DNA from 3 places in the Streptomyces sp. NPDC057565 genome. Region 3 is predicted to be linked to each of the others. Evidence: riboswitches for the same ligand, from Rfam matches in the RefSeq annotation. Region 3 holds a riboswitch; each other region holds the start of a gene.
What was found. A riboswitch is a leader RNA that binds a small molecule or an ion and turns the genes downstream of it on or off. The one in region 3 is predicted to bind cobalamin.
Positions count from the first base shown of each region.

Region 1: linked by a shared signal. The riboswitch ahead of ACFU8W_RS01775 (CbtB-domain containing protein) and the one ahead of ACFU8W_RS37135 (cobalamin biosynthesis protein) in region 3 are both predicted to bind cobalamin.
Region 2: linked by a shared signal. The riboswitch ahead of ACFU8W_RS07460 (prenyltransferase/squalene oxidase repeat-containing protein) and the one ahead of ACFU8W_RS37135 (cobalamin biosynthesis protein) in region 3 are both predicted to bind cobalamin.

Region 1 is NZ_JBHVFU010000001.1:411,042-415,189, reverse strand. Features, by position in the region: gene ACFU8W_RS01790 (tetratricopeptide repeat protein) at 129-485, shown strand; gene ACFU8W_RS01785 (GNAT family N-acetyltransferase) at 866-1,363, shown strand; gene ACFU8W_RS01780 (CbtA family protein) at 1,441-2,214, opposite strand; gene ACFU8W_RS01775 (CbtB-domain containing protein) at 2,243-2,461, opposite strand; adenosylcobalamin (AdoCbl) riboswitch at 2,464-2,614, opposite strand; gene ACFU8W_RS01770 (histidine phosphatase family protein) at 2,741-3,319, shown strand; gene ACFU8W_RS01765 (Asp23/Gls24 family envelope stress response protein) at 3,625-4,119, shown strand.
Region 2 is NZ_JBHVFU010000003.1:40,677-44,824, reverse strand. Features, by position in the region: gene ACFU8W_RS07465 (MBL fold metallo-hydrolase) at 145-1,182, shown strand; cobalamin riboswitch at 1,214-1,348, shown strand; gene ACFU8W_RS07460 (prenyltransferase/squalene oxidase repeat-containing protein) at 1,456-2,718, shown strand; gene ACFU8W_RS07455 (SCO2322 family protein) at 2,715-3,401, shown strand; gene ACFU8W_RS07450 (energy-coupling factor transporter transmembrane component T) at 3,398-4,148, shown strand, end outside.
Region 3 is NZ_JBHVFU010000038.1:15,859-20,006, forward strand. Features, by position in the region: partial or broken gene ACFU8W_RS37130 (cobyric acid synthase) at 1-752, opposite strand, end outside; gene ACFU8W_RS37135 (cobalamin biosynthesis protein) at 749-1,729, opposite strand; cobalamin riboswitch at 1,877-2,008, opposite strand; gene ACFU8W_RS37140 (hypothetical protein) at 2,161-2,394, opposite strand; gene ACFU8W_RS37145 (anion permease) at 2,407-3,693, opposite strand; gene ACFU8W_RS37150 (class II aldolase/adducin family protein) at 3,976-4,148, shown strand, end outside.

The DNA of each region.
Region 1 (4,148 bases), on a different contig from region 3:
GTACCCACGCCAAAAGCTTGGTGGAATGTTCAACCATAATGAGGTGTTGTGCAAGCTGACAGCGGGCTGCGCGAACGATTGGACGCACGGCCCGACGGATCGCCGAAGGCCGCGACCGAGGAGGACAAGTGAACGACACCTATTACGAGTTCGGCACGGCAGCGGACCGCTGGGACCGCGCCCGGATGTTCTTCGAGGCCAAGGAGTACCTGACCGCGGCCCGGATCCTGGGCGGACTGGTCGAGGAAGCGCCGGAGCAGGTCGCGCCGCGGCTGCTGCTGGCCCGCGCCTACTACCACTCGGCGCGGCTCGGCAAGGCCGAGACGGAGCTGCGGGCGGTGCTGGAGCGCGACCCGGTGGAGCACTATGCGCGGCTGATGCTCGGCCGCACCCTGGAGCGGCAGGGCCGGCAGGAGGAGGCGACGCCTCACCTGAGGATGGCGGCGGCGATGTCCGGGGACTTCGGCGAGGACATAAGCAGCTGAGACGGCGGGGCTCCGGGACGGACACTGTCCGACGAGGGACGCCCGCCCTCATTCCCGGCCGCTGTGGGTGCAAGACGGTGGGCCCGGTCGGCGAACGCATGCCGACCGGGCCCACCGCTGCGGACGGACCGTGTCCACATGCGTCGGCCTGGGAGGTGGCGGCTGCGTCGACCGGGGCCCATGTCAGCGGAAGGCCGCCACGTGGTGCTCCGCCCAGTGCGCGAAGGTCAGGGCACTGCTACCCCCCTTCAGGCAGCAAAAATTCCGATAATTCCGGTGCGCCGAAGGTCGCCGCCGTGATAGTCCGACGGGTCATGGGAGATCTTGTGACACCTCGACTCGTACTCCACCCGTTGAGTCCCGCCGAGGCGGAAAACGTAGTGGCCCACCGTCCGGGGCCGGGTGCCCTATGGGCACCGGAGTACCCCACCGACGGCGACACGGCCGGGGCCAGGCATTTCTTGGAGCATTGCGCCGACTCCGGCAACCCCCAGCCGTTCGGCGCCTACGAGATCCGCCTCCGCCAGGACGGGCACGCCATAGGCGGAGTGGGCTTTCACGGCGCTCCGAACGCGGAGGGGCAGGTGACGATCGGCTACGGCCTGACCCCTGCGGCGCGCGGCAAGGGGTACGCCTCCGAGGCGCTGCGAGCGCTGCTGGAGTTCGCCCGCGACGAGGGCATCGCCGCCGTGAACGGCGATGCCGACCTCGACAACATCGCGTCCCAGCGCGTCATGGTGGCGGCAGGCATGCGTTTCGTCAGGGCGGACGACCGGGTCAAGTACTTCATCGTCGAATGGTCGGACACGCCGGAGGTGCCGGACACAACGGAGGTGACGTACGTGGTTGAAGCCACCGCCGCGACGGACGCCGTATAAGAGGAGCTCAGGGGCAGAACCCGCCGGGACGCTCCGGCGGGTTCTGCCGTCATACGGCCGACGAGTCGGCCGGCGCCTCAGCTCGCAGCGGCGCCCGCATGGGACGTGGTACCGCCCCCGGACGTCATCGCACCGGTCTTCGGCACGAGCAGTCGCTCGGTCAGATAGCCGAAGACCAGACCGAAAGTGGTCCACAGCGTGGCCTGAACGGCGAGAGTGGCGAGGCGGAACTCCCACAGCAGACTGGCCGGGAAGTCCTTTCCGACCTCATTGAACGAGGGCAGGAAGGCGTAGGCCAGCCCGATGACGAGCACATAGGCGGCGGACGCCGCAATGGACGCGTTCCAGTTGCCGAGGCGGGGAGCCAGCCGCTTGCCGAAGATGACGGCAGCGACGGCCAGCAGCACGCTGAGGGCGACCATCAGGAAGAACAGGGTGGTGCGTTGGCCGATCGTGTCGGGGTTTCCGACAGCCGGCGGATTGGCCGGGTACTTGAGGAATGGCACGACATACACGGTCAGCAGGGCACCGAACGCAATCAATGCGGCCGTGGCCCTCGGGCCGAACCTGCCGATGCGGCCGAGGGCGTAGCAGAAGACCAGCGCGGCGATGCCGCCGATAGCCACGCCGAAGACCAGGACACCGGTGGCGAGACCCGCGGTGGACTGCATGGTGCGGCTGACGAGCTCCTCGCCGCCGCCGTGGTCGTGGCTGTGAGCCTCTTCGAGGGCGATCGCCGCGTTCACCCGGGATTCACCGAGGAAGTAGGCGACCGCAAGAGCGAGCGCGCCCGCGGTAAGTCCGGCCAGCATGCCGCGGACGAGCAGGGCTCTGACGGATATGGAGTTCATGAGGGGTTCCCCTGAGGTGCGCAGCGTGTCAGTGGCAGGGGAAACCGAGCAGGTGGCGACCGTCGTGAACCCACTCGTGGACACCTTCGCCGGAAATGAGGGCGGTGGCACCCTGCTCGGCGCCGACGAAGTACAGGAGGACGAGCATGAGGATGCCGAAGAAGACCGCCCACGGGGCAATGGCCTTCAGCGAGATGGGGGTGATGGCGGGTGTTGCAACGCTTGCGGGGGCAGCAGTCTGTGCCATGGCAGAACCTCCTGAGGGAACACGCGTCCCGATCGTGGTGCCTGAAGACGACAGTGCCGGGTCTGACTTCCCGTACAGGTACGGGTTCACAGTGGCGCGACCGTGCCGGATTCTCACCGGACTTCCATCACACCGTCGTCATGTTCGTCGCGACCATACCGCCTGCGGGCACCCGCCGCCATGGCGCCATCCGCGGGGCCGGAAGACCCGGAGGCCATGGTGTGCTTACCCGAGAGTCCACAGTTCAGGGAGTTGACACCGGTGTTGACGGTACAGGTGATGTTGATCTCACCGGCGCTCAATGCGGCGCTGCGTGAAGCCCGTTTCGACGGCGACGCCCCGCTCGACGCGTCCGGTGTCCGGCGGGCGCGTGCGGCCGCGGACGCGGTGCCTGCCGCCGACCGCCGGGTGTGCGGCGCGGACGAGCGGTGCGCCGGGACCGCCGAGGCGCTGGGGCTGCGGTCCGAGCCCGAACCGTCCCTCCGTGGCTGGGACTTGGGGCGCTGGAGCGGGCGGCGGCTGGCTGAGGTGAGCGAGGCCGAGCCGGAGGCGGTGTCGGACTGGCTGTCCGGCCCTTCGGCGGCACCGCACGGCGGTGAGTCGCTGCTGGACCTGTGTGCGCGAGTAGGCGGCTGGCTGGACTCGTTGCATCGGGACGGCGCCGGTGACGGCCGCGTGATCGCCGTGGTCGAACCCGCAGTGGTGCGCGCTGCGATCGTGCATGCGCTGGGCCTTCCGCCGCAGGCGTTCTGGCGGTTGGACGTCGCCCCGTTGACGCTGACCGAGCTCAGCGGCCGGTCCGGCCGCTGGAACCTGCGCTGCGGGCGGTCCCTGAGCGCCGGAACCGTCGCCCCGTAACCCGGCGTCGTCCTTCACACCGCCGGACCGGCCCGCCCCGCCCGTGACGTCAGGTCACAGCATCTCTCCGGCGACCGGTCGGTCTGTTCGAGTCCGTCGACGGAGAGACCGAAGCGGGCGTGGAGACGGAGCCCAGGAAGGTGTGAGGACGAGAAGGGGCAGTCCGCCCACCCGCCCCTCCTCTCCGCGCGGGGCCCGTCCGTGGGTCCGCCCATACACCCGTACCGCTCGAGCGATGCGGACAAATGGTACGTAAAATGGCCAAGGCGTTCGAACCCACCTTCTCTTCGGAAGGGCGACCGACCATGACCGATCAAACACAGGTGAAGCGGCCCGAAACCACCCGCTCGCAATCAGAGGCCACGCACGAAGCGGGACCGCACGGTGGAAACCGCCGAACGGAACCCGGGTCGCGGGGCCGAACCACGATCGCCGACGGTGTGGTGGCGAAGATCGCCGGACTGGCGGCCCGGGGTGTGCCCGGAGTCCAGGGCATGGGAGGGGGATTCGCCCGCGGCATGGGGGCCGTGCGGGAGCGGGTGCCCGGAGCGGGAGGTCAATCCGTCACCAGCGGTGTCAAGGTCGAGGTCGGCGAGGTCCAGACGGCGGTCGACCTGTCGATCATCGTCGAATACGGATACCCGATCGTCGAGCTCACGGGCGACGTCCGGACCGAAGTGATCGCCGCCATCGAGCGGATGACCGGCCTGGAGGTCGTGGAGGTCAACATCCTGGTGACCGACGTGAAGCTGCCCGACGAGGAAGAGGAACAGCAGGCGCCGGAGAGGCGGGTCGCGTAGCGGTTCGCCGGACCGGATCGCGCGTGGTC
Region 2 (4,148 bases), on a different contig from region 3:
TTCCAGTTCCAGGAGTCCACGCCCCGGACGGGGGCGCTGCAACACCCCCGCACGGATGGTCGACTTGGGCTACTAATGGAACAAGTTCTCGTTACAGTAGGGGTGGCACAGCGCGGCCCGGCCGACGCGAGAGATGGGGAGCCCATGACACAGGTGACCGAGCACGGCGGCGGCGTGTGGTCCATCAAGGTCCCGATCCCGGACAACCCGCTCGGCCACACCCTGGTGCATGTCCTCGACACCGACCGCGGGCCGGTCCTCGTCGACACCGGCTGGGACGACCCCGACGCCTGGGACACCCTGGTCGCCGGAGTCGCCGCCGTCGGTGTGGACATCGCAGGCATCCACGGCGTGGTCATCACCCACCACCACCCCGACCACCACGGACTCTCCGGACAGGTCCGCGAGGCATCGGGGGCGTGGATCGCGATGCACGCCGCGGACACCGCGATCGTGCGCCGCACCCGCGAATCCGAACCGGGCACCTGGTTGAGCTACCTCGCGGCGAAGCTCGCCGCGGTCGGCGCACCGGAGGAGCACCTCGCCCCGTTGCGCGCCGCCCGCACGGGCGGCCGGATGCGCACGCTCCCCGGACTGCGCGCCGCCCTCCCGGACCGCGAGATCGTCCCCGGCGAGCTGCTCGACCTCGCGGGCCGGCGGCTCCGGGCGATCTGGACGCCGGGCCACACCCCCGGCCATGTCTGCCTGCACCTGGAGGAGGACCACCCGGCCGGTCTGCCCGGCCGCGGCCGTCTCTTCTCCGGTGACCATCTGCTGCCCGGCATCAGCCCCCACATCGGGCTGTACGAGGACCCGGACGATGCGACGGTCACCGACCCCCTGGGCGACTACCTGGACTCGCTGGAGCGCATCGGCCGGCTCGGGGTCGCCGAGGTGCTCCCCGCCCACCAGCACCCGTTCGCGGACGCGGCGGGGCGCGTAGGGGAACTCCTCGACCATCACGAGGAGCGGCTGACCGGACTGCTCGCCCTGCTCGCCACCCCGTTGACGCCATGGCAACTGGCCGAGCGGATGGAGTGGAACCGGCCCTGGGAGCAGATCCCGTACGGTTCGCGGAACATCGCCGTCTCCGAGGCGGAGGCTCATGTGCGCCGGCTGGTGAAGCTGGGGCGCGCGGAGGCGGTGCCGGGCAGCGGACCCGTGACGTACGTCGCTGTGTGAGGCAGCCCTCCGCCCGGAAGGGGCCGGCTACGCCCCGGTAGAATGTGCGAGTCGTCATCATGCCCGTTCAGGGGGAAGCCGGTGCGAATCCGGCACTGACCACGCAACCGTGAGCCGCTGACACAGCGGTGAGTCGGGCTGCCCTGTCCGCGGTCGTGACCGGCTCGCGTCACCGGAACCCCGGTGGCCGGCACCGTCGAGGAATACGGGGCCGGAGCCTGGTGCCTGAGTGTGCCTGTGCCCGGTTTCCCACCAGGAGAGGCTCAGCCCGCCATGACCGTACGCCGCAGCGCAGCAGCGCTCGCCGCCACCGCCACCGTGCTCTGTGCGGCCGCTGCCCCGGCCGCGGTCGCGGCACCGTCCCCCTCCCCCACCCCGTCCGTCGCGCTGCCCTCCGGGCTGTACGGAACCAAGGACCCGACGTACGACGGGGTCTGGCGGCAGTCGCTGGCCTTCCTCGCCCAGCGCGTCGAGGGGGTCGTGCCCGCGACGAAGTCGGTGGACTGGCTGATCGCCCAGCAGTGCGCGAGCGGCGCCTACGCCTCGTACCGCGCCGATGTCTCCAAGCCGTGCGACGCCAAGACCATGCTGGACACCAATGCGACCGCCGCCGCGGTGCAGGCGCTGGCGGAAATCGGCGGGCACGGCGACATCGTGAACAACGGCGTCCGCTGGCTGAAGTCCATCCAGAACGAGGACGGCGGCTGGGGCTACAACGCGGGTTCCCCCAGCGACGCCAACTCCACCTCGATCGTGATCGGCGCGCTGGCCCGGCAGGGCCAGCGGATCGGCGACATGACGAATCCGGGCGGCAAAACCCCGTACGACGCACTGCTCGCGCTCGCGATCCCGTGCGGCGGCAAGGACGGGGGCGCGTTCGCGTACCAGCCCGACAAGGCCGGGAAGCTCGCCGCGAACGCGGATGCCACCGCGGCCGCCGTGCTCGGCTCGATGGGCAAGGGGCTGGCCGCCGGGGACAACGCCACGGTCGAGGGCAAGCCGCCGGCCTGCCGGACGAGCGACGTCGTCAAGCCGGAGCAGGCTGCCCAGAACGGCGCCTTCCACCTCGCGGGCGCCCTCGCGAAGAACGGCAACCATCTGAACCTGCCGCCGATGCCGGGCTCCGACGACACCACCCCGCAGCCCGACTTCGGCAACACCGCGGACGCGGTCGTCGCCCTGGCCTCCGCGGGCCACAAGAACAAGGCGGCCGACGCGGTCGGCTGGCTGCAGAAGAACTCCAGGAGCTGGGCCGAGGAGAGCGGCCCGGCCGCCTATGCCCAGCTGGTCCTGGCCGCGCACGCGACCGGCGCCGACGCCCGCGACTTCGGTGGCGTCGACCTGATCCGGGAGCTGAACGCGAGCGGTCCCGCGCCCGCCGCCGTCATCACGCCCAGTGCGACCCCGGACGACTTCTCGGCCCAGGACGGCACCAGCGACGACGCCGGTCTCGGGGTGTGGTGGCTGGTCGGTATCGGTCTCGCCGCCGGTGCGGGCATCGGTTTCCTGATCAGCAGCCGCCGGAAGCAGCCGTGAACCGGGCGGGGAATCGTGCGGGGCATGCCTTCGGCGGACGGGTGGCCGTCGCGCTGCTGCTGGTGCTCGGCGCCGCTCTGACCGTGCTCGGCGCGGGCACCGCCCATGCGGCCGGCTACCGCTACTGGTCGTTCTGGGAGGGCAAGGGGTCCGGCTGGGCCTACGCCACCCAGGGACCCTCGCTCGTCCGGCCCGACGACGGGGCGGTGCAGGGCTTCCGGTTCTCCGTGAGCGAGGACTCCCAGGACTCGGCGAAGCCGCGCCGCAGCCCCGACTTCGCGACGGTCTGCGCGGACACCCCCGCCAAGGACGGCACCAAGCGCGTCGCGCTCGTCATCGACCCCGGCACGGCGGCGGACGCCCCGGCCGGGGAGACGCCGCCCGCGCTGCGCACCGCCTGTGCGCAGGTCGCCCCCGGGGCGAGTACCGCCGAGGCGCTCGCCTCGGTGGCCAAGCCGCTGCGCTACAGCAGCGACGCCCTGCTCTGCGCCATCTCCGGCTACCCCGCCTCGGGCTGCGGTGAGCAGGTCTCCGGCAGCGGGCACACGGCGTCCGCCTCTCCCTCGTCCTCCCACCCCGGGAACGGGCGCAGCGGTCCGTCCACCGGCGTGCTCGTCGGGCTCGGTGCCGTCCTGCTGCTCGGCATCGCCGCCGTCCTGCAGGCCCGCCGCCGGCGCGGATGACCGCCTCCCCCGGCGCGGTCCGGCTCAGCCATGCACTGCGGGCGCCCGCGGCGACCCGCAGCAATGCCCTGCCCGCCGGGGCCTGGTGGCTGTGGGCGCTCGGGCTGGCCACCGCCGCGTCGCGGACCAGCAATCCGCTGCTGCTCGGGCTGCTGGTGGGCGTGGCCGGATATGTCGTGGCGGCGCGCCGTACGGATGCGCCGTGGGCGCGTTCGTACGGGGCGTTCATCAAGATCGGACTGTTCGTCGTCGCCGTGCGGTTGCTGTTCTCCGTCGTCCTCGGCTCGCCGATCCCCGGTACGCACCTGGTGGTCACCCTCCCCGAAGTCCCGCTGCCCGACTGGGCGCAGGGTGTCAGGATCGGCGGCCGGGTCACCGCCGAGCAGCTGCTCTTCGCGCTGTACGACGGGGCGAAGCTGGCCGCACTGCTGATCTGCATCGGCGCGGCGAACTCGCTCGCCAACCCGGCCCGGCTGCTCAAGTCGCTGCCGGGTGCGCTGTACGAGGCGGGGGTCGCCGTCGTCGTCGCGATGACGTTCGCGCCGAACATGGTCGCCGATGTGGTGCGCCTGCGCACCGCACGCCGGCTGCGGGGCCGCCCGACCGGGGGCATCAGGGCCGTTCTGCAGATCGGACTGCCGGTGCTGGAGGGTGCGCTGGAGCGGTCGGTGGCCGTGGCGGCGTCGATGGACGCGCGCGGGTACGGGCGTACGGCGCAGGTCCCGCCCGCCGTCCGGCACACCACGA
Region 3 (4,148 bases):
ACCGACTCGCGTACGGCCCCGCGCAGCGAGACCCGCAGTCCGTCCTCCTCGTCGATGCCCAGGCCGTGGGCGAACGGCAGCACTCCGTACGTCCGTCGCCCGGTCAGCCCGTGCAGCATGTCGAGACCCGGCTCCAGGAGCGACACGTCGCCGCGGAACTTGTTGACCAGATAGCCGGCGATCAGCGCCTGGTCCTCGGCGCCGAGCAGTGCCGTCGTGCCGAAGAACGAGGCGAAGACGCCACCGCGGTCGATGTCGCCGACGACGACGACGGGGAACCGCGCGGCCCGCGCGATCCCCATGTTCACGATGTCGGTGCGCCGCAGATTGATCTCGGCCGGGCTGCCCGCCCCCTCGCAGATCACTGCGTCATAGGTGCCCCGAAGCTGCTCCAGGCAGTCCACGACCGTACCGAGGAGGGATTCCTGTCGCCCCCCGTGGTAACCGCGCGCGCTCATCTCGCCCACCGGCCTGCCCATCAGGACGACCTGACTGGACCGGTCGCTGCCGGGCTTGAGCAGTACCGGGTTCATCAGCGCGGTCGGTTCCACCCGCGCGGCCTGCGCCTGCATCGCCTGCGCTCGCCCGATCTCCGCACCCTCGCGGGTCACGAACGAGTTCAGCGACATGTTCTGCGCCTTGAACGGCGCGACCTTCACGCCCTGGCGCACCAGCCACCGGCAGATGCCTGCGGTGACGACGCTCTTGCCCGCGTCCGACGTGGTTCCGGCGACCAGCAGTCCGCCGCTCATTTCCCGCTCCGTCCCGCGGCCGGACGCCGCCCCGAGGGCGACCACCGTCCCGCGATCAGCCGGCCCGCCGCGCACACGCCGAGGGCCAGCACCCCCACCCGGCGCGACAGCCGCACCGCGCGCTCGATGTCCCCGGTCTCCACCGCACGGCCGGTCGCGCCGTTCAGTACCGGCCGGTGCTCGACACGTCCGCCGTACGCGAGGGTCCCGCCGAGCCGTACGCCGAGCGCCCCCGCGAACGAGGCCTCCACCGGACCCGCGTTGGGGCTCGGATGCCTGCCCGCGTCCGCCCGCCAGGCCCGCAACGCTCGACGTGGCTGCCCCCCGGCAACCACGGCGAGCACGGCGGTGAGCCGGGCGCCGGGCCAGCCCGCGACGTCGTCCAGGCGGGCCGAGGCCCAGCCGTAGCGCAGATGGCGGGGCGACTTGTGCCCGACCATCGCGTCGAGGGTGTTGACGGCGCGGAAGGCGACGAGTCCGGGTACGCCACCCAGCGCGCCCCACACCAGCGCGCCGACCACCGCGTCCGAGGTGTTCTCGGCCACGGACTCCACCACGGCGCGCGCGATCTGCGGCCCGTCGAGGGAGTGCGGGTCGCGCCCGCACAGATGGGGGAGCCGCTCCCGGGCCAGCTCGATGTCACCGGCGGCGAGCGCGCCACCGATGGCGCGCGCCTCGCGACCCAGCGAGGTGCCGCCGACGACGGACCAGGTGGCGGCCGCGGCCAGGGCGACGGAGGCGGCGGGATGACGGCGTACGGCACGGGCGGCCAGCGCGGCTCCACCCGCGGCGCCTCCGGCGCAGACCAGGGTGTGCAGGGCGCCCCACCCGCGGTGGTCGCGCCACAGGCGCCGTTCGACGCCTGCCGCGGCCCGCCCGAATGCGGCGACCGGATGCCCCCGGCGGGGATCACCGAGCAGCAGATCGCCGATCAGACCGGCGGCGGCGCCGTACGCGAAGATGCGGTCGGCTCGCACGGCTCAACCGGCCGAACTGCCTCGAAGGACCTTCGTACAGCCGGCTCCTGGTGGGAGCGGCACAGAAACGGCGGACGCACGGCAGCCGGGCATGGCGATATGTCCTCACTCAGGGTCCGCGCCCTGGTTCGACGTGACCGGCGGCGAGAGTCTCCTGGCTCCCGGATCCGCAGTTCCCCCGGCCTTCCAGCCCGCATGCGCGAGCCGTGACTTCCGGTGTGGGGGACTGCTCCCCGGTGACAGTGGCGGGACCGCGCCGGATTCGCACCGGCTTCCTCTGCTGTCGCCGTAAATGGCTCCGGCAGTCCACCACGCTGCGCGAACGCCCGTCAACCTGGCGTTGACCTGCGGCGGTGCAGTGTGCGCAGACGCACATCGGGCCGGACACACGTGAGGTGTGTCCGGCCCGACGGGGGAGCGCGGGAAGGGGCTCAGGCGACGATCAGATAGATCCCGTACGCGACCGCGGCCGCGCAGAGCCCGAAGCAGAGGTACGCACCCGCACGGGCGAGCACCAGGGAGCCTCCGGTGGAGCCGCCCTGCGCGGCCGGTTCGGCCTGCTTGGAGAGTCCGACGATGCCCAGGGTGAAGAGGCCCACCAGTGCGACGGTGACGACGAGCGAGACGCCGAAAACGGAGCCGAGAGCTGCCCAGTCGATGTTCATGGTGATCTGTCCTTACACCGTGGCGGGCCGCGCCGGATCGGCGGCGACGGTTCCGGGCTGGGCCGGGATGGTGGTCTTGAGGTCCGTGGTCGTGTCCACTGCCGTGGCGACCGCGGCCGCCCCGGCGGGCGGCGGGGTGACGGCCGCGATGGCGGTGGTGATGACACCCGCCGGCTCGGCGTCCTCGCCGTCGGGCGCGACATCGTCGTGCCCGACCGGCTTGCGCCGGGACACCAGCCAGATCGCTCCGGAGCCCGCGACGAGCAGGACGGCGACGACGGTGACACCCCAGGTGCCCTGCTTGGTGAGGAACTCCGCGCCCGCGCCGACCAGACCCGCGGCCGGCAGGGTCAGACCCCAGGCGACGAACATCCGGGTGGCGGTGGACCAGCGGACCACACCGCCCCGGCGGCCGAGCCCCGCACCCATCACGGCGCCGGAGCAGGACTGGGTGGTGGAGAGGGAGAAGCCGAGGTGCGAGGAGGCCAGGATGACTGTGGCCGCACTGGTCTGGGCGGCGAAGCCCTGCGGCGGCTTGAGCTCGGTGAGGCCGCTGCCCATGGTGCGGATGATGCGCCAGCCACCCAGATAGGTGCCGAGTGCGATGGCCAGACCGGCGGAGACGATGACCCAGACCGGCGGGTTCGAGCCGGGGGACAGGACCCCACCGGTGACCAGGGCCAGGGTGATGATGCCCATGGTCTTCTGCGCGTCGTTGGTGCCGTGGGCGAGCGAGACCAGTCCGGCCGAGGCGATCTGGCCGGCCCGGTAGCCCTTGGCGGTGGCCTTCTCCTGGGCGTCGTTACGGATCCCGCCGCCGATCCGGTAGGTCAGCCTGGTCGCCAGCAGTGCGGCGAGACCGGCGACGACCGGGGCGGCGACCGCGGGAAGCAGCACCTTGGTGACGACGGTGCCGCCGTCGACCGAGGACCAGCCCGCCGACATCACCGCGGCACCGATCAGGCCGCCGAAGAGTGCGTGGGACGAACTGGACGGCAGCCCGACCAACCAGGTCAGCAGATTCCACAGAATGGCGCCGACGAGGGCCGCGAAGATGACTTCTGTCCGTAGCCCGTCCTCGTTGATGATCCCGCCGGAGATCGTTTTGGCGACCTCCACCGACAGGAACGCGCCGACGAGGTTGAGAGCGGCGGACATGGCCACCGCTGTCTTGGGTTTGAGGGCACCGGTCGAGATGGTGGTCGCCATCGCGTTCGCGGTGTCATGGAAACCGTTCGTGAAATCGAACACTAGAGCTGTCACGATCACAATCGCGAGTAGCAGCGTGATGTGTTCCATTTACCCAGGCAATCGTTCGACGTCATTGGCACGTGGAACGTAGGCAACCTGGGTGAACGGAAGATGAACTGAGTGGGGCCCTGTGGTGACCCAAAACGGAGTTGAGTCGTTCTCTTTGTCGGACCACCGACAGCCGATGCGGGGCGCAGCGCCTGCCGTGGCCGGATTTCGCCTCTCCCGCCCCGCGTTGCGCCCCGCGATCCGAGGCCGGGAAACCCTCGAAAAGAGATGTGGGTCACCCGGGGTCCCCTATCGCGACGGCCCCGCTGACAGGATTCCCCCATGAGGGATCATCACGAGGGCGCACACGACGGCCATAACGGCCATAACGGGCACGACGCGAACGATGCGCGCGACGCGATCGAGCAGGCCTGGAACGGTGTCGTCGCCACCGCCCGCAGGACCGCGACGGAGGGCCTTGTCGTCGGCACCTCGGGCAATGTGTCGGCGCGGGT